Regions from separate parts of the Stutzerimonas sp. genome, predicted to be linked through region 1. Evidence: predicted binding sites of a transcription regulator. Region 1 holds the regulator's gene; the other holds the start of a gene.

Region 1 (11,154 bases):
CGAGCCCTGGCCTTTGTTGGAAAAAACATTGACCGTGCCGTTGAGCTGGGAAATTTTGGTCTTGACCACGTCCATGCCGACGCCGCGGCCGGACACGTCGGAGATCTCCGATTTGGTGGAGAAGCCCGGCGCGAAGATCAGGTTGTAGCACTCCAGATCGTTCAGGCGATCGGCTGCATCCTTGTCCAGCAACCCCTTCTCTACCGCTTTGGCACGCAGAATGTCTGCGTCCATGCCTTTACCGTCGTCGGTGATCAGCAGAAGGATGTGATCGCCTTCCTGCTCGGCCGACAGCACCACGCGGCCAGTGCGCGGCTTGCCTGCAGCTTCGCGCTCTTCCGGCGTCTCGATACCGTGGTCGACAGCGTTGCGCACCAAGTGAACCAGCGGGTCGGCCAGCGCTTCCACCAGATTCTTGTCCAGATCGGTTTCTTCACCGACAAGCTCAAGGTTGATCTCTTTCTTGAGGCTACGCGCCAGATCCCGAACCAACCGAGGGAAACGGCCGAAGACCTTCTTGATTGGCTGCATGCGCGTCTTCATCACGGCGCTCTGCAGATCGGCGGTCACCACATCCAGGTTGGATACGGCTTTGGCCATGGCTTCGTCGCCGCTATTGGAGCCCAGGCGCACCAGACGGTTACGCACCAGCACCAGCTCGCCGACCATGTTCATGATTTCATCGAGCCGCGCAGTATCGACCCGCACGGTTGTTTCAGCTTCGCTCGGCGGCTTTTCGGACGCAGCGGAAGCTTTTGGCGCAACTTCCGCCTTTGCCGGTGCTGCAGGCGTCTTGCCCGGCGCGGGCTTCACTGCCGGCTTTGCTGGAGCGTCTTTTTTGACTGCAGGCGTAGCTGCTACGGCTGGAGTAGTTGCTTCCGGCTCGAACTTGCCTTTGCCGTGCAACTGATCCAGCAGTGCTTCGAACTCATCATCGGTAATCTCATCGCCACCCGCCGCCGCAGGCGCGGCATCAGCAGCAGGCGCAGCGGCAGCTGGCTCGGCGAATTGACCCTTGCCATGCAACTGATCCAGCAAGGCCTCGAATTCGTCGTCGGTAATCTCGTCACTGGCCGGTGAGGCAGGTATCTGAACGGCTGGCGCGGCGCTGGGCTCTGCTGCGAACTGGCCGGTGCCATGAAGCTGATCCAGCAGCGACTCGAATTCGTCGTCAGTGATTTCGTCACCGGCACCAGCAGTCGGCGCACCAGCAGAACCATCCAGGGCGCCGAGAAACTGCTCGAATTCGTTATCTGCCGTCGTGGCTTCCAACGCCGGTTCAACCGCGGCGTGCTCAGCAACCGGAACCTCCGTACCGGCAGGCTCAGCCAGACGCGACAGCGCAGCGAGCAGTTCGGGGGTTGCTGGCGTGACCTCGGTGCGCTCACGCACCTGAGTGAACATTTCGTTGACAGTGTCCAGTGCCTGCAGCACGACGTCCATCAATTCCGAGTCGACGCGACGCTCACCCTTGCGCAGGATGTCGAAGACGTTTTCGGCGATGTGGCAGCATTCCACCAATTCGTGTAGTTGGAGAAAGCCGGCACCACCTTTTACCGTATGGAAACCGCGAAAAATCGCATTGAGCAGCGCGGCGTCATCGGGGCTGCTTTCCAGCTCCACCAACTGCTCTGACAATAATTCGAGAATCTCGCCGGCTTCCACCAGGAAGTCCTGGAGGATTTCTTCATCGGCGTCGAAGCTCATATTCACCTTCCCCTAAAAGCCCAGGCTCGAAAGCAGATCATCGACATCGTCCTGCCCGGATACGACATCCTCACGTATATCGGCATGCATCTGCGGACCTTCACCGTTGGAAGGCTCTTTTTCTTGTTTTTTCTTTTCCTGCTCTGCGCGCATCGCTTCGCGGTCATGCTGGATGCCAGCCACGCGATCGACCTGCCCGGCCATCAGAACAAGATTGAGCAGATTGCTTTCGAGTTCGCTGATCAGACGGGTTACCCGCTTGATCACCTGGCCTGTCAGGTCTTGAAAGTCCTGCGCCAACATTATTTCGCTGAGATTCTGCGACAGCTGACTGCCATCGTTCATGGTGCGCTGAAGGAATTGATCGATGCGCTTGACCAGATCGCGGAACTGCTCGGCGTTCATGTCACGGCGCATGAAGCGCTGCCAATCGGCGGTCAGACTCTGCGCTTCGTAACTGACGTAGTTCACCAGCGGCGCGGACTCTTCGACCAGATCCATGGTGCGGTTGGCCGCTTTTTCGGTCATCTCCACCACATATGAAAGCCTGTCGGTGGCATCGGTAATCGGTGACGGGTCACCGCCCGTGGCGCAGGTATCCATCTCCAGCTTTACGATGGCGTTATGCAGCTCGCGGGTGAGCTTGCCCACTTCCTGATAGAGCCCTTGACTGCGGGCCTGATTGAGCTCATTGAACATCTGCGCCGCTTCGTCGAAGCGGCCCTGCTGCAGGCTTTCGATCAACTGAGGTGCATGAGCCCTCAGAGTCGCTTCGAACTCTGCCAGGCTTTGTTCTGCTTGCGTCATAGTGCCCTCGCGGCGTTACTTCAGCCGTTGACGCGCTCGAAGATTTTTTCGATCTTCTCTTTGAGCACTTGAGCCGTGAATGGCTTGACTACATAACCGTTTACGCCCGCCTGCGCGGCCTCGATGATCTGGTCGCGCTTGGCTTCGGCGGTGACCATCAGCACCGGAAGGTGCTTCAGGCGATCGTCGGCGCGCACAGCTCGAAGCAGATCGATGCCGCTCATTCCGGGCATGTTCCAATCGGTGACGAGGAAATCGAAACTGCCGCTCTTCAACATAGGCAGCGCGGTCGTGCCGTCATCTGCCTCTGCGGTATTGGTGAAGCCTAGATCGCGTAACAGATTCTTGATGATCCGTCTCATGGTCGAGAAGTCATCGACGATGAGAATTTTCATGTTCTTGTCCAAGTACACCTCCGTAATCCCGAAATTCCCAGAACCTGCTCACGGTCTGCTGCGGGCCTCATGAATGAAGCTCGTAAGGGCCTCTAATGCTTTTTTGCAAACCAGCCTTTAACGGGCGCGCCACTCACCGAGGCGAGCACGCAGGCGCGCCGCGCACTGACTGTGCAACTGGCTCACCCGCGATTCACTGACACCCAACACCTGGCCGATCTCCTTCAGATTCAGCTCTTCGTCGTAATACAACGAAAGCACCAGCTTTTCACGTTCGGGCAGGTTTCCGATGGCCTCGGCCAACGCCTGTTGAAAACGCTCGTCTTCAAGATCTCGGGACGGCTCCGGATGCGCACTGGCGGCATCCTCCCCGAATTCCCCATGTTCGCCTTCCTGAAGTAGATCATCGAAGCTGAACAAGCGGCTGCCCAGGGTGTCGCCCAGAATGCCGTAGTACTCATCGAGACTCAATTTAAGTTCGGCCGCAACTTCCTGATCTTTAGCGTCGCGACCTGTTTTGGCTTCAATTGTCCGAATCGCTTCGCTGACCATACGCGAGTTACGGTGGACCGAACGCGGAGCCCAGTCGCCCTTGCGGACCTCGTCGAGCATCGCGCCACGGATGCGAATCCCGGCGTAGGTCTCGAAGCTCGCGCCTTTGCCGGAGTCGTATTTTTTTGATGCCTCCAGCAGGCCGATCATGCCCGCCTGCATCAAGTCATCCACCTGCACACTCGCTGGCAACCGCGCCAGGAGGTGATAGGCGATGCGCTTGACCAACGGCGCGTACTGATCGATGAGCTGGTATTGCGAGTCTTTTGCCTGAGCTTTGCTGTAATACATACCGAGTCCAGCCGCTGTCAGTCGTTAGGCTCTGTGGTGGGCCTGACAAGGCGCTCCACAAAGAACTCCAAGTGGCCCCGCGGCGTTGCCGGCAACGGCCAGGTATCGATTTTTTGCGCGATGGCCTTGAACGCCAATGAACACTTGGCTCGCGGATAGGCCTCGTAGACGGCACGTTGCTTCTGTACTGCCTTGCGCACCGCCTCATCGTAAGGAATCGCGCCGACGTACTGCAGCGCCACATCGAGGAACCGCTCGGTCACCTTGGTCAGTTTAGCGAACAGATTTCGGCCTTCCTGCGGAGCGTGTGCCATGTTCGCCAGCACACGAAAGCGACTGATGCCGTAGTCGCGATTGAGTAGCTTGATCAACGCATAGGCATCGGTGATGGACGTCGGCTCGTCGGTCACGACCAGCAGTACCTCCTGCGCGGCGCGAACGAAACTCACGACGCCATCGCCGATACCCGCCGCGGTGTCGATGATCAGCACGTCGATATCATGACCGATATCGCTGAATGCCTGTATCAGCCCGGAGTGCTGCAACGTCGATAGCTGCACCATGCTCTGCGTACCCGAAGCAGCGGGCACGACGCGAATGCCGCCCGGGCCCTGAATCATTACATCACGCAGATCGCATTCACCAGCAATGACGTCAGCCAACGTGCGCTTGGTAGACAAACCCAGCAGCACGTCGACGTTGGCCAGCCCAAGGTCGGCATCAAGCAACACCACCCGGCGACCGAGGTCGGCCAAGGCCAGCGCCAGATTGACCGACACGTTGGTCTTGCCGACGCCACCCTTGCCGCCAGTCACTGCAATTACCTGTACGGGATGAATACCCATCTTCAAACGCCTATATCTTGCTGGGGCCCGGAGGCCATCGATGCGTTCAGCCAGAACGCGTCTTCTTTGTCTGTATCACCTAACAAAGCGTTCATCCGACCTTCCGTGAAGAACCGTTGTACAGCCCGGAGAACATATCGGCCATGGTCTCCTCGCTGGGAGTCTCTTCAGACTGCAGGCTCACTGCGCGACTGACCAGTTGGTGGCTACGTGGCAATTGCAGATCCTCGGGAATACGCGGTCCATCGGCGAGGTACGCGATGGGCAAATGCTGGCTGATCGTAAGGCCGAGCACATCACCCAAACTGCCGGCTTCATCCAGTTTAGTCAGAATGCAGCCCGCCAGCCCACAGCGACGGTAGTTATGCCATGTCGCTTTAAGCACTTGACTCTGGCTGGTTGCCGCCAGCACCAGGTAGTTCTTCGATTTGATACCGCGGTCGGCCAGCGCTTCGAGTTGCATACGCATCATCGGGTCGCCCGCAGGCAAGCCGGCGGTGTCGATGAGAATCAGGCGCTTGCGGGCCAAAGGCTCCAGCGTCTTGCTCAATGGCTGGCTGGGGTCGATCTGAATGACCGGCACATCGAGGATGCGACCAAGGGTCTTCAGCTGTTCCTGCGCACCGATACGGTAGTTGTCCATGCTCGCCAAGGCGATGCTCTGTGCGCCGTGCTGGAGCACGTAGCGCGCGGCGAGTTTCGCCAACGTGGTGGTCTTGCCGGCGCCGGCCGGACCAACCAGCGCGATGATACCGCCCTCTTCCAGTGGCTCGACCTTGCTGACCTTGATCGATTGCGCCAGGTGCGCCAACAGCATGCGCCAGGCCTGACGCGGCTCGGACACGGTAGCTACCTTCTCCAGCAGCGCGCGCGACAGTTCGGCCGGCAAGCCGATGCGCTGTAGGCGGCGCCAGAGGCTGGCCTGCTGCGGACGGCGACTCTGTTCATTGCCCCAGGCAATCGAGCCAAGCTGAACTTCGATCAGCTCACGCAAACCTTGCAGCTCCGAATGCATGGCTTCGACCGCGCGCGAATCGAACGACGCCACCGCGGCGCTGGCACTCGGCGCCGGTTGAACGGCAGCCGCAGACTTCTCGTCAAGCAGTTGACGGTCCTTACCCGCTTGAGCGCGAGACGGCGAGCTCAGCTCAGCGTGGGCACTGGCGATGCGCGCCTGCGTTTTACGCAGTTCCGCTTCGAGCGCCGGATTCGGCTGCTTGGGTGCTGCGGGCTCCATCGGGTAATCAAGCACAGCGGTCAGCTCGACGCCGCCAGCGACACGACGGTTGCCCGTGATCACGGCATCAGCGCCCAGCTCGTCACGAATCATCTTCATGGCGATACGCATGTCGGCTGCGAAGAAACGTTTGACCTGCATGGCCTGTACCCTCGGTTAATTCTGACCCACCGTGGAAACGATGGTGACTTGCTTGTTGTCCGGTATTTCCTGATAGGCGAGGACATGAATGTTCGGCACCGCCAGCCGGGCGAATCGCGAGAGCATCGCGCGGACCGGACCGGCTACCAGCAAAATCGCCGGCTTACCCAACATTTCTTGACGCTGTGCTGCCTCTACCAGGGAACGTTGCAACTTTTCGGCCATTCCCGGCTCCAGAAGAATGCCATCTTCGGAACCTTGACCAGCCTTCTGCAGACTATTGAGCAATATCTGTTCCAACCTTGGCTCAAGCGTGATGACAGGGAGCTGCGGCTCAAGCCCCACAACGTTTTGCACAATTGCGCGGGAGAGCGCGACCCGTACAGCAGCCACCATCGCGGCGGGATCTTGACTCTTCGCGGCCACGTTGGCGATAGCCTCGGCGATGGTGCGGATATCGCGAACCGGAACCTGTTCCTGCAGCAGCGCCTGCAATACCTTGAGCAGCGTCGACAACGAAATCATTCCCGGCACCAGCTCCTCGGCAAGCTTCGGCGAACTCTTGGCCAGCAGTTGCATCAGTTGCTGGACCTCTTCATGCCCCAGGAGCTCGTGGGCATGTTTGTGCAGCACCTGGTTCAGGTGAGTCGCAACCACGGTGCTGGCATCGACCACGGTGTAGCCGAGCGATTGTGCCTGATCGCGCTGACTGGCCTCGATCCACACCGCTTCCAGGCCGAATGCGGGGTCCTTGGCCGCGATCCCGTTGAGCGGACCGAACACCTGGCCCGGATTGATCGCCAGTTCGCGATCCGGGTAGACCTCGGCCTCAGCCAGGCTCACGCCCATCAGTGTCAAGCGATAGGCGTTGGGCAGAAGGTCGAGATTGTCGCGAATGTGCACCGACGGCATCAGGAAACCGAGATCCTGCGAAAGCTTCTTGCGCACGCCCTTGATCCGCGCCAGCAGCTGGCCGCCCTGGTTGCGGTCGACCAGCGGAATCAGCCGGTAGCCCACTTCCAGGCCGACCATATCCACTGGCGTCACGTCATCCCAGCCCAGCTCCTTGGTCTCCGCGGCACGCTGCGCCGGGAGCATTTCCTGTTGTTTCTGCACCTCCTGCTCGGCCTCTTGCTTGACCTGCCGCTGGCGATGCCAGATCCAGTAGGCGCCCCCAGCGGCGACCGCACCGAGGCCGAGGAATGACATGTGCGGCATGCCTGGCACCAGGCCCATGGCGATCATGATTGCCGCAGACACAGCCAGCGCCTTGGGTGAGGCGAACATCTGCCGGTTGACCTGCTGGCCCATGTCCTCGGAACTGGTGACACGGGTGACCATGATCGCCGCCGCGGTGGACAACAGCAGCGATGGAATTTGCGCCACCAGACCGTCACCGATGGTCAGCAGCGCGTAAACCTGGCCTGCCTCGCTGAAGCTCATGCCGTGTTGCGCCATGCCGATGCCAACGCCACCGATGAGGTTGATGAACAGAATCAGCAGGCCGGCGACGGCGTCGCCGCGCACGAATTTGCTGGCGCCGTCCATGGAACCGTAGAAGTCCGCCTCCGAGGCGACTTCGACACGGCGCAGCTTGGCTTCGGACTGATCGATCAAGCCGGCGTTGAGGTCGGCGTCGATGGCCATCTGCTTGCCGGGCATGGCATCGAGGGTGAAGCGCGCACTGACTTCCGAAATCCGCCCGGCGCCCTTGGTGACCACGACGAAGTTGATGATCATCAGGATCGCAAAGACGACGATACCGACGACGTAGTTACCGCCGATCACCACGTTGCCGAACGCTTCGATCACGTGACCCGCCGCGGACCCGCCCTCATGGCCGTTGATCAGCACCACTCGCGTAGAGGCCACGTTCAGCGCCAGACGCATCAAGGTAGCGACCAGCAGGATCGTTGGAAACACCGCGAAATCCAACGGCCGCAGCGCGTAGACGCTGACCAGCAGCACGACGATCGATAGTGCGATGTTGAAAGTGAACAGCAGATCCAGCAGGAACGGCGGCACCGACAGCATCATCATGCCCATCATGACGAGCAGCAGCAGCGGCACGCCAAGATTGCCGCGACCAGCGCCCGCTAGGCCATTGCGAATGTTGATGAGTTGCGTGCGATCCAATGGAGACCCCGGCAAGCAGAACAAAGAATTGACGCAAAGCGCGCCCTGCCGGGGCTATAGCAAGAAGGGGTCCAACTTGTTCAGGACTGCTGCGCCCGCCTTGAACAGCGCCTGTCGCCCAGGTCGAAGCTGCGCTGGGAAACGTGGCATTCGAACCGACCGTGGCCTGGGCAGTCTCACTGCTAGCAGCGCCGCCCACCGGTAACAGAGGTAAGACGGCGTTCGCTCCCGGCGGCACTTCCCGCTCTTTTCACTTCACAGGAGTTTTGCCATGAAGCAGTGGATCATTGCGGCACTCGCCAGTTGCACGGCCATGGGCCTGCAAGCTGAAACCCTCAGCGTGCCCGTCAAGGCCGTGACCGCCCAAGGCATCGGCGAGTCCGTCGGCACCGTCAAGATCGAAAGCAGCCAATACGGGCTGGTATTCCGACCCGCGCTGTCCGGCCTGGACTCCGGCGCCCATGGTTTCCATATTCACGCAAAAGGGAGCTGTGAACCGGCAGATAAGGACGGTGAAGCCGTCGCGGCGGGCGCAGCCGGCGGCCACTGGGATCCGAAGAACACCGGCAAGCATGGCGAACCCTGGGGCGAAGGCCATATGGGAGATCTCCCAGCGCTGATGGTCGATGGCGAAGGCAAGGCCAACCAACCAGTCCTCGCACCCCGACTGAAAAGCCTTGGCGACATCAAGGGCCTGGCATTGATGGTTCACAAGGGCGGCGACAACCACTCCGACCATCCGCAGCCGCTCGGTGGCGGCGGAGCGCGGGTGGCTTGCGGCGTGATCGAGTAAAGCGGCTGGAGGCTTGAAAGACGGTCCCGGCTTCAGGCTTCAGGCTTCAGGCTTCAGGCTTCAGGCTTCAAAGCAAGGGTGGGATTTCGCCCACCAGGTGCGCACTCCTTTACGGTGGGCTGAAGCGGAGCGCCGCCCGGCCCACCCTACCTACTAATACCGAATGCGCCCAGAACCGTAGGGTGGGCTTCAGCCCACCAGATTCAGGCGCAGTGGGCTGAGGCCCACTCTTCGAAGCTTCAAGCTGAGAGTGGCTTCCTGGCCGCTCATTCATCTCGGCGCAAGTCAGGCGGAATAGGCAGATTGCTCAGCGGATCGGGCCGTTTGCCCTTGCCGGAGCGGTACTGGCGTAGCTGGTAGACATATGCCAATACCTGCGCCACTGCGAGGTAAAGACCCGCCGGAATTTCCTGCTCGAGCTCGGTGGAGTAGTAGACCGCCCGCGCCAGCGCAGGCGATTCGAGAACCGTCACCTGATGCTCTTGGGCGATCTCGCGAATCTTCAACGCGAGGAAGTCGCCACCTTTGGCCACCAGCATCGGCGCCCCGCCCTTGTCACCGTCATACTTCAGCGCCACGGCAAAGTGGGTCGGGTTGGTAATGACCACATCGGCATCCGGCACGGCCTGCATCATCCGGCGCTCGGACATTTCCCGCTGCATTTGACGAATCCGCGATTTGACCTCGGGTTTGCCCTCGCTGTCCTTGTACTCGTCGCGAACTTCCTGCTTGGTCATCATCAGCTTCTGCTTGTTGTCCCATAGCTGGAACGGCACATCCACCGCCGCGATAAGGATCAACCCGCAGGCCATCCACAGCGCACACCAGCCCACGACCTCGGCGCTGTGCATGATCGCCAGATCCAGCGGTTGCTTGGCGATCGACAGCAAGTCGTCCTGATAGGCGCCAAGCACCGCCAGCGCCACCAGCAGTACCACGATGAATTTGGCCAACGCCTTCAGCAGCTCGACCAGCGCATGGGTCGAAAACATCCGCTTCAGCCCAGCGCCAGGGTTCATCCGGCTGAACTTGGGCGCCATCGACTTGCCCGAAAACAGCCAGCCGCCGAGCGAGATCGGCCCGATGATCGAAACGATCAGCAGCACGATCAGCAAGGGCATGATGGCCTCGAGCGCGATCATGCCGCTGCTCATCAGAAGCTGCACCATGGCATTTTCGTCCAGCAGCGTTTCCCGGCTGAGCTCGAAATTGCTCTGCATCATTGCCATCAGGCTGCCGGCTAGGCTGCTGCCTGAAGCCAGCAGACCGCCGATCCCGCCCAGCGTGACCGCTACGGTGTTCAACTCACGGGAACGGGCGAGCTGACCTTTCTCGCGAGACTCACGGAGACGTTTCTCCGTGGGTTCTTCGCTTTTATCGGCACCGCTTTCGCTCTCAGCCATGCGAGGCCTCCCGAAGCTGTAAAGAAAGCAATCTCATCAGCGCAGCCCGATCAGATCACGAAGCATGCCCAGCGCTTCGCTGACGAAGGTCTGGTATTGCGCCAGGATGTCGGCCATCCCGATCCAGACGATGATCAGGCCCAGCACCAGAGTCAGCGGAAAGCCGATCGAGAAGATGTTCAGCTGCGGCGCGGCACGCGTCATCAGGCCGAAGGCCAGATTGACCACCAGCAGCGCGGTGATCGCCGGCAAGACCAGCAGTAGCCCGGCGCCCAACACCCAGCCGAGCTTTCCCGCGACTTCCCAGAAGTGATTGGTGCCGACCAGCCAGCCGCCGATCGGCAAGGTGACGAAGCTTTCGGTAAGAATCTCCAGCACCACCAAGTGACCGTTCATGGCCAGGAACAGCAAGATCACTAGCATATTGAAGAACTGGCCGATCACCGGCACCGAGACACCGTTGGCCGGATCGACCATCGACGCGAAGCCCAAACCCATCTGCATGGCGAGCAATTGCCCGGACACGATGAATACCTGAAAGAACAACTGCAGCACGAACCCCAGCATCACGCCGATCAGAATTTGCTCGGCAATCAACACCAGTGCTTGCGCACTCAGCGCCTCGACCACCGGCACCGGCGGCAGCCCCGGCACCAGCACGACGGCAATGGCGACCGCGAGATACAGCCGCACGCGCATCGGCACCAACTGGGTTCCAATGATTGGCATGCTCATCAACAGCGCCGCGATGCGAAACAGGGGCAGCAGAAACTGCCCTACCCACGCGCCGATTTGCGCGTCGCTGAGCTCCAGCATCAGCCGATTATCAGCGGAATGTTCTGGATCA
Region 2 (11,154 bases), on a different contig from region 1:
GAGCCCAGCCGAACAGCTGGATGGCTTGGTAATTGCCGCTTGCCGTCTGCTCGACGCAAGCGCTGCGCCGATGACGCTGGACACGCTGGCTGCCCGCATTGGTCTGTCCTCGTCGCATTTGGCTCGCGCGTTCAAGGCCCGCACCGGTCTTACGCCTCACGCTTGGGCCGCAGCGCGTCGCCGCGAGCGGCTGGAGACGCATTTGCCCGCTGCCGACTCGGTGCTGGATGCAGCACTGGATGCGGGCTACGGCAGCACCCGCGGCGCCTATCAGAACGTCACGGCACTGAGCCCAGCGCAGCGCCGGCGCAAGGGTGCCGGCGAGTCGCTGCGCTATGCGATTAGCACGTGTCCGCTGGGTCTGCTGTTAGTCGCTGCCAGCGACAATGGCATCTGCGCCCTGTTGTTCGGTGACGATGAGCAGGCGTTGCTGGGCGAGCTTCAGTCGCGCTTCGCCGCAGCCGAATTGCGGCTCGATCAGACTGGCTTGGGCGGCTGGTTGCAGCCGATTCTGGCCCAACTGGACGAGCCATCACGTGCCGTTCGGCTACCGCTAGACCTGCGCGGCAGCGCTTTTCAACAACGCGTCTGGCAAGCATTGCAAGACATTCCGCCTGGCCAGACCCGTCGCTACGGCGAGCTCGCCGAAAGTCTCGGCAGCCACGCCCGCGCGGTCGCCCGTGCCTGCGCGAGCAACCCAGTCGGATTGCTGGTGCCCTGCCATCGGGTCGTTGGGGCCAACCAAGCGCTGACCGGCTACCGCTGGGGCATCGAGCGCAAAGCAGCACTGCTCGAATCGGAGCGTGAAGACTCGGGAGCCTGAGGGCGATTCGGCGGTCGGATACTCCATAGCCCCCGAACCGTAAATCCAGACCGAGAGCCGCCATGACCGAACTGAAACGCTACCGTATTCACTATCTGATCAACGGAAACCCAGCCTCGCTGACGCTCAGCTCCTTCGAAGAACCCGGCCTGGAACAAGCCGAACTGGAGATTCTCCTGCATCATGTCCGCGAGCCACGCGCGGCGACCGACGCACCCTGGGAAATCCCGGTACGTCCGAGCGAGCATAGCCGCATGGCTGAATTGGGCGTCAGCGACATCCAGATCGAGGAAGAAACCGTCCGCTGAGTTCAGCAATTTCCGTGTCCCAGTCCTTACCAATACCAGGCCAGGAGATCTGCCGTGCCCCTGATCGATACCCACACGCACCTCGACTTCGACCCCTTCGACGCCGATCGCAGTGAGGTGTTGGCCCGCTGTGCGACGGTTGGTGTGGAGCGCGTGCTAGTGCTAGGCGTGCATCAGGCGAACTGGGAAAGGGTCTGGCAACTGGCTCTGGACGAGCCGGCGGTGTATGCGGCGCTGGGGTTGCATCCGGTATTTCTGCAAGACCACAGGCCCGAGCATATCGACAACCTGCACGGCTGGCTGCAGCGCTTGCGCGGGCAGGACAAGCTCTGCGCAATCGGCGAGATCGGCCTGGACTATTACATCGAGAATCCGAACAAGGAGCGCCAACAGCAAATGCTGGAAGCTCAGCTCGACCTGGCGGACGAGTTCGACCTGCCGGTGCTGTTGCATGTGCGCCGCGCCCATGCCCCGATGATTGCCACCCTGAAGCAGCGCAAGCTCAAGCGTGCGGGTATCGCCCACGCGTTCAGCGGCAGTTGGGAGGAAGCGCGGGAATACATCAGACTCGGCTACAAGCTCGGTCTCGGCGGTGCCGGTACCTGGCCCCAGGCGCATCGCATGCATCGGGTGCTTCAGCAGTTGCCGCTAGACAGCATCGTGCTGGAAACCGACGCGCCGGATATCACGCCGCACAGCCATGCCGGGCAGCGCAACAGCCCGGCATTTCTTCCGGACATCTGCCGCGAGCTGGCCGAGCTGCGCGGCATCAGCCCCGAAGAACTGGCGGATGCCAGTTACCGCAACAGCTGCGAGCTGTTTGGCTGGACGTAATGATCATCTGACTGAACCGGCACGTGCGTCATCGAACGCCGCATCGCCGCAGCTGCCAGCGAATCATTACGATCAGACGGAACGCCCTGTCAACGTTGAAGCCGAGGTCACCCGCTTCAATACGGAACAGCGGAACTCAGTCCTCCAGCGGATCGTGGCCCCAGTTCATCAGCGAATGGCGCCAACGGCTATCGTGTATGTCGCCCTTTGGCCGCTGGGCCAGATGCCGGTGAACGTAGCCGATGACCTTGCGCATGGCTTGGTAGTCGTCTTCTTCGAGATCAGCTTGACGCCGCCCCTTGAGTTCCAGAATGCGCTCGCCCATGGCATGGCCAACCGCTTCGCCATCGCCCGGCGCGGTGACTTTCTCCCCCTCGGCAGTCATGCCAACGCTGCGGCTGGTCTCGGTCTCTAGCCAGCGGCGCAGGGCAGATGACGCCATGTTCACGACCTGATGGAATTCATCGCGGATGTCCCGACGGGCATTGTCATCAAGTGTGCTCATCGCTCGCCCTCGCGTTCGAGCGCCTTGATCAGCTCGTCTTTCTTCATCTTCGAACGACCACGAATATTGCGCCGGGCAGCGCGGCGCATCAGCTCGGTCTTGTTCAGGCCGCTGAGCGCTGGTTCGCGTTCGCGACTGGTCTTGCGCGCCACATCGGCGGGCTGGCTTGAATGCTGCTGCCCGCGGCGACTGTCGGCGCGCTTCTTGAGCGTGGTGCGGGCATATTCTTCGTCGTTGAGCGACTCGCGGGCATGCTTGGGCAGGTACCGTTCGCCGGTTTCACCGGAGGGCTTACCGGATTTTGTGCCCCAGTCCTCGCGGGTCCACTCACGCAGATGGTTGTCGGTTGATTTCTTGCCTTCGTAGCCACCGCCGCGCTTTTTGTATTCCTGCACGGCATATTGCGCCTTGCGCGCAGACCACTGGCCGGGCTCGCCGCCCTTGTCGCCATCGGTGACTTCTTTCTTGACCCGCTCCCACAGTTGCGGATCGGTCTTTTTCGCGGTGCTGGACATAGCGCGCTCCCGGGTTCGCCTTTTTGGCAGACCGGGTATGCGAGGCGCTGTTCACAAGGATGCGATGGACGGTTGCGCGTCGCCGCCTGAGGCCGACGATCAGACCCGGAACGCGCCGATCAGCTGTTGCAGGCGTCCCACCAGTTCGGTCAGTTCGCGGCTGGCTTGCTCGGTATGCCCGGCTCCTTCAGCAGTACGCTGGCCGGCTTCGTTGATGGCGACGATGTTGCGATCGATGTCGTGGGCCACTGCCGTCTGTTCCTCTGCAGCGGCGGCGATCTGCTGGTTCTGGTCAACGATGGCGCCGACCGCGCCGAGAATATTTTCCAGCGCCTGACGAACCTGCGCCGACTGGCTGACCGTTTCCTCGGCCATCGAATGGCTGGAATGCATGGTCTTGACCGCAGCGCCGACACCGCCCTGGAGTCGCGCAATCATCTGCTCGATTTCTTCGGTGGATTGCTGGGTGCGCTTGGCCAGACTGCGCACTTCGTCAGCGACCACAGCGAAACCACGCCCCTGTTCGCCGGCCCGTGCGGCCTCGATTGCGGCATTGAGTGCCAGCAGATTGGTCTGCTCGGCGACACCTTTAATTACATCCAGTACTTGGCTGATGGCCTTGCTGTCGCTGGCGAGCTGATTGATCACGTTGACCGACTGCTCGATCTCCGCCGCCAACCGTTCGATGCCGCCGACCTGCGACTCGACCAGGCTGCGACCGCTAACCGTTTCCTCATTGACACTCTGCGCGCTGCCGACTGCCGCTTCGGCACTGGTTGCGACCTCTTGGGCGGTCGCCGACATCTGGTTCATCGCAGTGGCGACCTGCTCAATCTGTCCGCGCTGCTCGGACACCGTCTGATTGCTCTCGCCAGAGACGGTTTCGACGCGCGAAGCCTGGCGTTCCACCTCACCGACCGTCTGGCCGACCCGCTCGATCAGCTCACGTATCTTTGCCACGGTCTCGTTGAATACCTGGCCCAGCTCGCCCAGTTCATCGCGGCTCTGCACTTTGAAACGCGCGGTCATATCGCCAGCGGCGACCTGACCCATGGTCGCACCGAGGCTGCTCAGCGACGCGCGAGTCGACATGTAAAAGGCGCTATAGAGATAGACCACCAGCACGAACACCAGTACCAACGCGGCCAGCAGCAAAGTCATGAGCAGGCGCTTCTGTTCCAGACGCTGTTCCAACTCCGCATCAAGGAATCCGAGAATCGCATCGTTGAGTGCGTAGGTCTTCGCCATCTCCGCGCTGATCAAATCGTAAAAATTTTCCCATGGACGATCCAGCGCTTCGGCCATGATCACCTGGTCCTGAAAGACATCGCTGCTGATCTTCAGGGAATCGCGACTGCTGGCAGTGTAGCTGTCGAGCTGGCGTTGCGCGGCAGCACTACTGCCAAGTACGTCCTGCAATTGAGCGCTGTATTGAGCCTGTTGTTTTTCCAGCTCGAGGAGCAGTTCGTCCAGCTTGTTGCTGGCGTCGGAGTTCAGATAGCCCTGGCCAAAGGTGTAAGAACCGATCGCCCGACCCTCGCCGAGGATGGCGGTGATCGAGGGTGTGACCGAGGTCAGCAGCTCGGCCAGCATACGCACATCGCGCTGACTGTCCTGACTCAAGCCGGATTGGCTGGCGATCAGTTTGATCATCACCTGCGCCTTGCCTAACAACGCACGTGCCATGGCGGCCTTGGCCTGCAGCGATTGCTGCGCCTGGGCCTCGCGCAGGGCTGCGTCGAGTTCGTCTCGGCGGGTGTTGAACTCGGCAACCTGTTCGGGATTGTCGCTGACCGGCGTCAAACCCTGCATCCGTGCCGACAGATCTCGCTCGGCATCCGCCAGCCGGGTCACCAGCGCCTGAACCTCCCCGGTCTGGCCGATGATTCCCTCGATCTCGACCAGGTCTTTCCAATCTTCCATCTCGCGCCGCAACTGCAATGCCGTACCCAGCAGTTCAAGGCTTTGCAGCTCAGTGCGGGTGCCGACGAACTCTCGGTACGAGTCGCGCACCAGATAGAAATTAGTCAGCAGCATGGGGACGAAGAAGAGGACGCTGATCAAGCTGAACTTCATGCCGAAGCTCAGGCGATTCATCAATGCGATAGCGGGATACAACAGGCTTTTCAAAAGACGTCTCCCAGTTTCTTGTTGTATTGCTGGCAACATTCGATGGCTGCAGCAGGGCTCGTCAGAGAGGTGGCACGAGAAAACTTATACGGGATATCGGTCGCGGGTTATGTAACTTAAGGTAATGGCAGGGTGATGGCCCGACAAGTGGCAGAAGGCTCGCCGATTCCGGCATATCCACGGTACTTATGCCGATGATCGGTAACTGTCAGAGCAGTGCGAGGGGCAGATCCGGCAGAACGAATCTGTCAGAGAAGAATCGCCCAGATCGCGATGGCTGCGTACCAGAGCATGCGTGCGCGCACCAACAAGGCTGCAAGGCTGTCCAGTCGGGCAAGACCCGCCTCGCCTTCAAAGGGCTCGCTCAGATCGGCCGCAGCCGGGCCGACGTCCGCCAGCAGCTGCCTGGCCGGAATCTCCCAGTGCAGCAAGTCATGCAGCAAGGCGCGATTGACCGCGACGAAGTTGCCAACCAGCCCGAAGCTGGCAAGCAGGACTCGCACCGGCAGCCAGTCGAATGCGTGTAGCAGCTGCCCGGCCCGCTCGCGCATGGCCTCGCTCCGAGCGTGCTCGACGGTCAACGAAAGCAGGCGGTAGGCCAGCGCGGCCATGGGACCAAGCAACACATACCAAAAGATCACCGCAAAGAAGCCTTGGTGGCTGCGCCAGAGCAGCTGCGCCTCCACAGCGCGCAACAGGCTTGGCGCGTCCGACGCACTGATACCCAGGTCGCGCTCGGCCACCAGCCCCGCCGCCTCACCATCGTCACGACGCCAGGCATCACGGAACGGTCCGAGTTCGCGTTTACTCTGCCCGCGTCCAAGGCTGTAAAGCAGCACCAGCAGATGCAAAGGCAGGCTGAGCCAGCCGTAAGCCAAGGGCTGGAGCACGATCAACAATAGGCCGAGCAACAGGACCGGCAGGAGCACCCCCAACAGCAGGCTCAACCATGGCCTGGGTATCAGCTCCGGGCGACTTTCGATCCGTCGCAGCAAGTGCAGCCAAGGACCATCTTGCTGCACACCGCGCCGCCAATCGGTAAGTTTGTCGATCAGCAGTACCAGCAACACCACGAGAAAAATCATCTATCTATCCTCTGCTGGGCAATTCACGCAACGATCGCCGCCGCGCGCAAGCGCTGCCAGTCGAATGCCGGGCCTGGGTCGGTCTTGCGCCCCGGAGCGATGTCGCTGTGGCCACAGACCCGATCCGGCGTGATCGCCGGATAGGCTTGCTGCAGTGAGCGGCAGAGCCTGATCAGACTGTCGTACTGGGCCTCACTGAATGGCGCGTCATCGGTGCCTTCCAATTCGATGCCAAGGGAAAAATCGTTGCAACTGTCGCGCCCGCCGAAGCGCGAGATGCCGGCGTGCCAGGCGCGATCCAGACAGGAGACGAACTGGGTGATGGCACCATCACGCTCGATGAGGAAATGCGCCGACACCTGCAGAGTCGCGATTTCCTCGAAGAATGGATGTTCATCGGTGGGCAGGCAGTTCTGAAAAAACTGCTGGACCTTACCAGTCCCGAAGCAACCGGGCGGCAGACTGATGTTATGAATGACCAGCAGCGATATTTCCCCGTCGGGGCGCTGATTGAAGTTGGGCGAGGGGCAATGGTGAATACCTCGACACCAGCCTGTCGCGTGATCCAGCTGCATCGGGGCGGACCTGGGTAATCTGCGGGCTTGCAGGCTAGCGCCTGCAAGCTGCTGGCTGCAAGCCGCCCGCGCTATTCGAAGTCCATGGCCTGTTGAGTAGCGGCGCGCTTTTCGTCCCGTCGCGAGGCTAGGCGATCGGCGAGCCGTGTCGGTTCCGGCAGGCGATAGCGGGTGACGTATCGCATCACCATCTGCGGCGCGGTCGCCAGGCTGACCCGATTGCCGGGCGAGATGATCAACGGCCGCACCTTGTCCTTGCTGCGCAGAACAGTGCCGATCACTTTGCCATCCTTGGCCAGTAGATCGACCCTATCGCCACGCTGCTCGCCGAGTTCCGCGTGTTGGCCGGTAAGAATCTTCTTCGCCACACCGATCGTCGGCAGTCCGGTAATGACACCCAGGTGGGCGGCAATGCCGAGCCCACGCGGATGAGCGATGCCGTGCCCATCGGAAAAAATCAGATCCGGCACCTGCCCAAGCGAATCGAGCGCCTGTAGCACGGCGGGCAGCTCACGAAAGGACAACAGGCCCGGGATATAAGGCATGCAAGTCGGTATCCGCGCCAGTGCCTGCGCCACCGGCTCGAGAGTTTCGGCATCGAGCAGGACCACCGCAGCGCGTGTGATTTTGCCACCCTCCTCGAAGCCGACATCGACGCCGGCTATCAGCCGCAGCGGGCCAAAGTCATCTTCCAGCACGACCTTGCTCGCCAGTTGCTTCTGCATTTCCCGGGCGGCGGCGGTGCTGCCATCCCATCCGGAAAACACATCGGGACGGCCTTGTGGTGCGGCTGTTGTCATGAAAACGCCCTCTCTGATGTAAGTCTGATGGGCAGCGCCGCGAGCGGTTCCGCCCGATTAGACTGATTGCGACTGGACAGTCGCGGAAAAAAATAAGACGCTCCCGCCGGATAACGGCAGATTTACCCTGCTTTGGCCTTATAAAAACAACCGGAATAGCCAGAAGAAAACGCATGCTCACCGCCCAACCATTGAAACGCATCAGCATTCTGGCCACTGAGGGGGTGTTCGCGTCCACCCTGATGCATGCCAAGGATTTCTTTCATATGGCCAGCCTGCGCTACGGCAAACAGCTCGGCCTGGGACTCACACCTGCTTTCGAGACCTCATTAGTCAGCCCCGACGGCAAAGCTGTGAGCACATTCAGCGGTACCCGTATCGAGGTGGACAGTGCATTGGATGTAACCGATGCAGTGATTTTGCCGGCGTTCTGGGGCGATTTCGACGCGCTCTGCCAACAATATCCGCAAGTAACACCCTGGTTACTCGAGCGACACGCGGCCGGCAGCGCAATTTGCGGCGAAGCCACCGGAGCCTTCTGGATGGCCGCTGCGGGATTGCTCGACGAACGTGAGGCCACTACTCACTGGCGCTTCGCCCGCGAATTCACCGAGCGCTTCCCTCGCGTGCTCTTCTCGCCGGAAAGGCACCTGACCGACAGCGACAATCTCTACTGCGCCGGAGGCATCACTTCGGCCTCGGACCTTTACATGCATCTCGTCGAGCGCTTCTGCGGCTCGAATGTCGCGCAGGGCATGGCGCGTGACATTCTCTTCGAGGTGCAGCGCAACTACAGTCCGGGACGGATAGGCTTCGGCGGACAGAAGCTGCACCTGGACACACGCGTACTGCAGATTCAGGAATGGCTGGAGGAACATTTCGCGGAGAAATTCCGCTTCGAGGACGTGGCGCGGGAGCATGGCATGAGCATCCGCAATTTCATGCGGCGCTTCCAGACGGCGACCGGCGATAAACCGCTGCACTACCTGCAGCGATTACGAATCGAAACCGCCAAGAGCCTGCTCTCGACCACGCGCAAAAGCATCAAGACCATCAGCTATGAAGTCGGTTACGACGACGCGAGCTTCTTCGCTCGGCTGTTTCGCCAGCACACCGAGCTGTCACCAAATCAGTATCGGCAGCAATATCGGCATAAGGGCGGCTAGAGGAGGCTGGAGGCTGGAGGCTGGAGGCTGGAGGCTGGGAATTTGAACTGCCCCGGTTTTTTCGTCCAGCTTTCCCGCTTCCAGCGCTCTTATCGGCTTCAGGGCCTATGTGGCCTTGCCAGATATTCGTGCGATTGCATCTCCAGCAGACGGCTCAGGGTGCGCTGGAATTCGAACTCAAGGCGCCCGCCTGCGTACAGATCCTTCAGCTCGACTTCCGCGGAGAGGATCAGCTTGACGTTGCGGTCGTAGAACTCGTCCACCATGTTGATGAAACGCCGCGCCATGTCGTCCTTGGAGACGTCCATTCGCTCGATGTTGGAAACCAGCACTGCGTCGAAAATCTTGCCCAGTTCGATGTAATCGTTCTGGCTGCGCGGGCCATCGCACAGCTCGCGGAACTCGAACCAGGCAACGCCATTGGAAACCTTGCGCGCAACGATTTCGCGGTTCTCGATCACCAGCGCTTCGTTTTCCTGCACCCGGCACTGTTCCGACAGCAGGCTGCGGAAGCTCTTTTCCAGACTCTGCTCCGCCTCGGCGTCCAGCGGGAAGTGATAGAGCTCGGCCTGTTCCAGCGCGCGCAGACGGTAATCGATGCCGCTGTCGACGTTGACGATTTCGGTGTGCTTTTTCAGCAGTTCGATAGCCGGCAGGAAGCGGGCACGTTGCAAGCCGTCCTTGTACAGACCGTCCGGCACGATGTTCGAGGTCGCCACTAGGCTCACGCCGTTCTTGAACAGCTCCTCGAGCAGAGTCGCGAGAATCATCGCGTCGGTAATATCGGAGACGAAGAACTCGTCGAAACAGATCACCCTGGACTCGTCGGCAAAGCGCTTGCCGATGATCGTCAGCGGATTCTTCTCGCCCTTGAGGGTGCGCATTTCCTCATGCACGCGCTTCATGAAGCGGTGAAAGTGGGTGCGCGTTTTCTGTTCGAACGGCAGGGCGTCGAAGAAGGTGTCGACCAGATAGGTCTTGCCGCGGCCCACGCCACCCCAGAAATACAGTCCCTTGATCGGGTCCTGACGTTTTTTACCGAACAGCTTGCCTAGCAGGCCGGATTTGTTGCGGTCGTCGGCAACCAGATCGTCATAAAGACGCTGCAAATGGCGCACAGCAGTTTCCTGGGCGGCATCGTGGAAAAAGTCAGGACGTTTCAGGTCTGCCTGATAGCGCTCAAGAGGGGTCATGGCGGGGTCTGGGTAGTGAAACGGGGTCGACACTTTAGCCGCGCCCTCGGTGGTTGGCAATTTACGCAGATCGTTCAAGCGTTTGAGCCTCGAATGGAGTCAGGGGGTCAGCCGAAACCGCCGGTCGCTGCCCGACCGGCGGTTCCGGCTCGTATTACACGGCAAGTGTCGCCAACGCCTGGCGCAGACGCAGCATGGCTGCTTCCAGCGCCTCTTCATCGGCATAATCGGGGCTGTCGGCGATGCATTCGCCATCAAGCCACAAGGTGAACTGCCTGCCCTCGTCGGCACGTAGCTCCAGTGCGCTGACACCCTGAGCGATCAGGCGCTGGCTGACCACACCAATCGCCTTGGGGTCGCTGAATGGATGCGACAGCAGTAACTCTTCACCATCGGCAGCGAAGAAGCGAAAACGGAAGCTACCGTCGTTCTCGCGAAAACTGGCGAAGCGGGCGGCTTTGCCACCTTTCTTCTTTGCAGGGGCCGCGCTTGTCGCATCGCTGCGAAAATTGCGCAGCCCTACAGCGTCACGCAATTCTCCGAGGAATGGCGTCGCTACCTTGCGCGCCTTTGCTGCGCCGGCTTGCAGGATGTCTTCCAAGTCACCGGGGCGCTGCATCAGCGCGTGATAGCGCCCGCGCGCCTCGCCCAGTTCGTTGTCGAGCAGTTGGAACAGTCGCTGCTTGGCCTCGCCCCAGGCGAGCCCAGCAAGCAGCTCGCCACGAAACTCCACCAGCTGCGCTGGGGTTGCAAAAGCCTGATAAAGCGTGAACAGATGAGAGTCGTCCGGATCCTTGGGTTCGCCGGGTAGCTTCGAGTCGGTAACGATGCGCGCGATAGTGCTTTTTAGTGCCTTGGCGCTGGCGAACAGCGGGATGGTGTTGTCGTAGCTTTTGGACATCTTGCGGCCATCGAGACCCGGCAGAGTCGCGACACCTTCTTCGATCAGCGCTTCTGGGGCCGTGAACAGCTCTTTGCCATTGCCGAACAGATGATTGAAGCGCTGGCCAATATCGCGAGCCATTTCCACGTGCTGGATCTGATCACGACCGACCGGCACCTTGTGCGCGTTGAACATCAGGATGTCAGCAGCCATCAGCACCGGATAACTGAACAACCCCATGGTGATGCCCGCATCCGGGTCTTCGCCCTTCTCGACATTTTTGTCCACCGACGCCTTATAGGCGTGGGCACGGTTCAGCAGACCCTTGCCGGCGACA

The links. Region 1 encodes FliA, which starts transcription of late flagellar genes. Its sites were predicted from a motif close to CTAAAGTTTNNNNNNNNNNNGCCGNTAA; they were not measured.
Region 2: AC2LD7_RS08330 (methyl-accepting chemotaxis protein) is a predicted target of FliA. The motif match lies at 5,209-5,236, and genes of this name have one in related genera.

Annotation. Positions count from the first base shown of each region.
Region 1 is NZ_CEXBBO010000003.1:132,702-143,855, forward strand. It holds gene AC2LD7_RS03015 (chemotaxis protein CheW) at 1-1,707, opposite strand, end outside; gene AC2LD7_RS03020 (protein phosphatase CheZ) at 1,720-2,514, opposite strand; gene AC2LD7_RS03025 (chemotaxis response regulator CheY) at 2,535-2,909, opposite strand; gene fliA (RNA polymerase sigma factor FliA) at 3,027-3,752, opposite strand; gene fleN (flagellar synthesis regulator FleN) at 3,770-4,597, opposite strand; gene flhF (flagellar biosynthesis GTPase FlhF) at 4,689-5,975, opposite strand; gene flhA (flagellar biosynthesis protein FlhA) at 5,991-8,111, opposite strand; gene sodC (superoxide dismutase [Cu-Zn] SodC) at 8,383-8,904, shown strand; gene flhB (flagellar biosynthesis protein FlhB) at 9,171-10,307, opposite strand; gene fliR (flagellar biosynthetic protein FliR) at 10,344-11,123, opposite strand; gene fliQ (flagellar biosynthesis protein FliQ) at 11,123-11,154, opposite strand, start outside.
Region 2 is NZ_CEXBBO010000010.1:24,309-35,462, forward strand. It holds gene ada (bifunctional DNA-binding transcriptional regulator/O6-methylguanine-DNA methyltransferase Ada) at 1-823, shown strand, start outside; gene AC2LD7_RS08310 (hypothetical protein) at 886-1,131, shown strand; gene AC2LD7_RS08315 (TatD family hydrolase) at 1,186-1,965, shown strand; gene AC2LD7_RS08320 (DUF3140 domain-containing protein) at 2,102-2,470, opposite strand; gene AC2LD7_RS08325 (DUF5872 domain-containing protein) at 2,467-2,985, opposite strand; gene AC2LD7_RS08330 (methyl-accepting chemotaxis protein) at 3,085-5,115, opposite strand; gene ampE (regulatory signaling modulator protein AmpE) at 5,364-6,200, opposite strand; gene ampD (1,6-anhydro-N-acetylmuramyl-L-alanine amidase AmpD) at 6,224-6,775, opposite strand; gene nfi (deoxyribonuclease V) at 6,847-7,575, opposite strand; gene AC2LD7_RS08350 (GlxA family transcriptional regulator) at 7,749-8,741, shown strand; gene zapE (cell division protein ZapE) at 8,840-9,934, opposite strand; gene AC2LD7_RS08360 (tryptophan--tRNA ligase) at 10,089-11,154, opposite strand, start outside.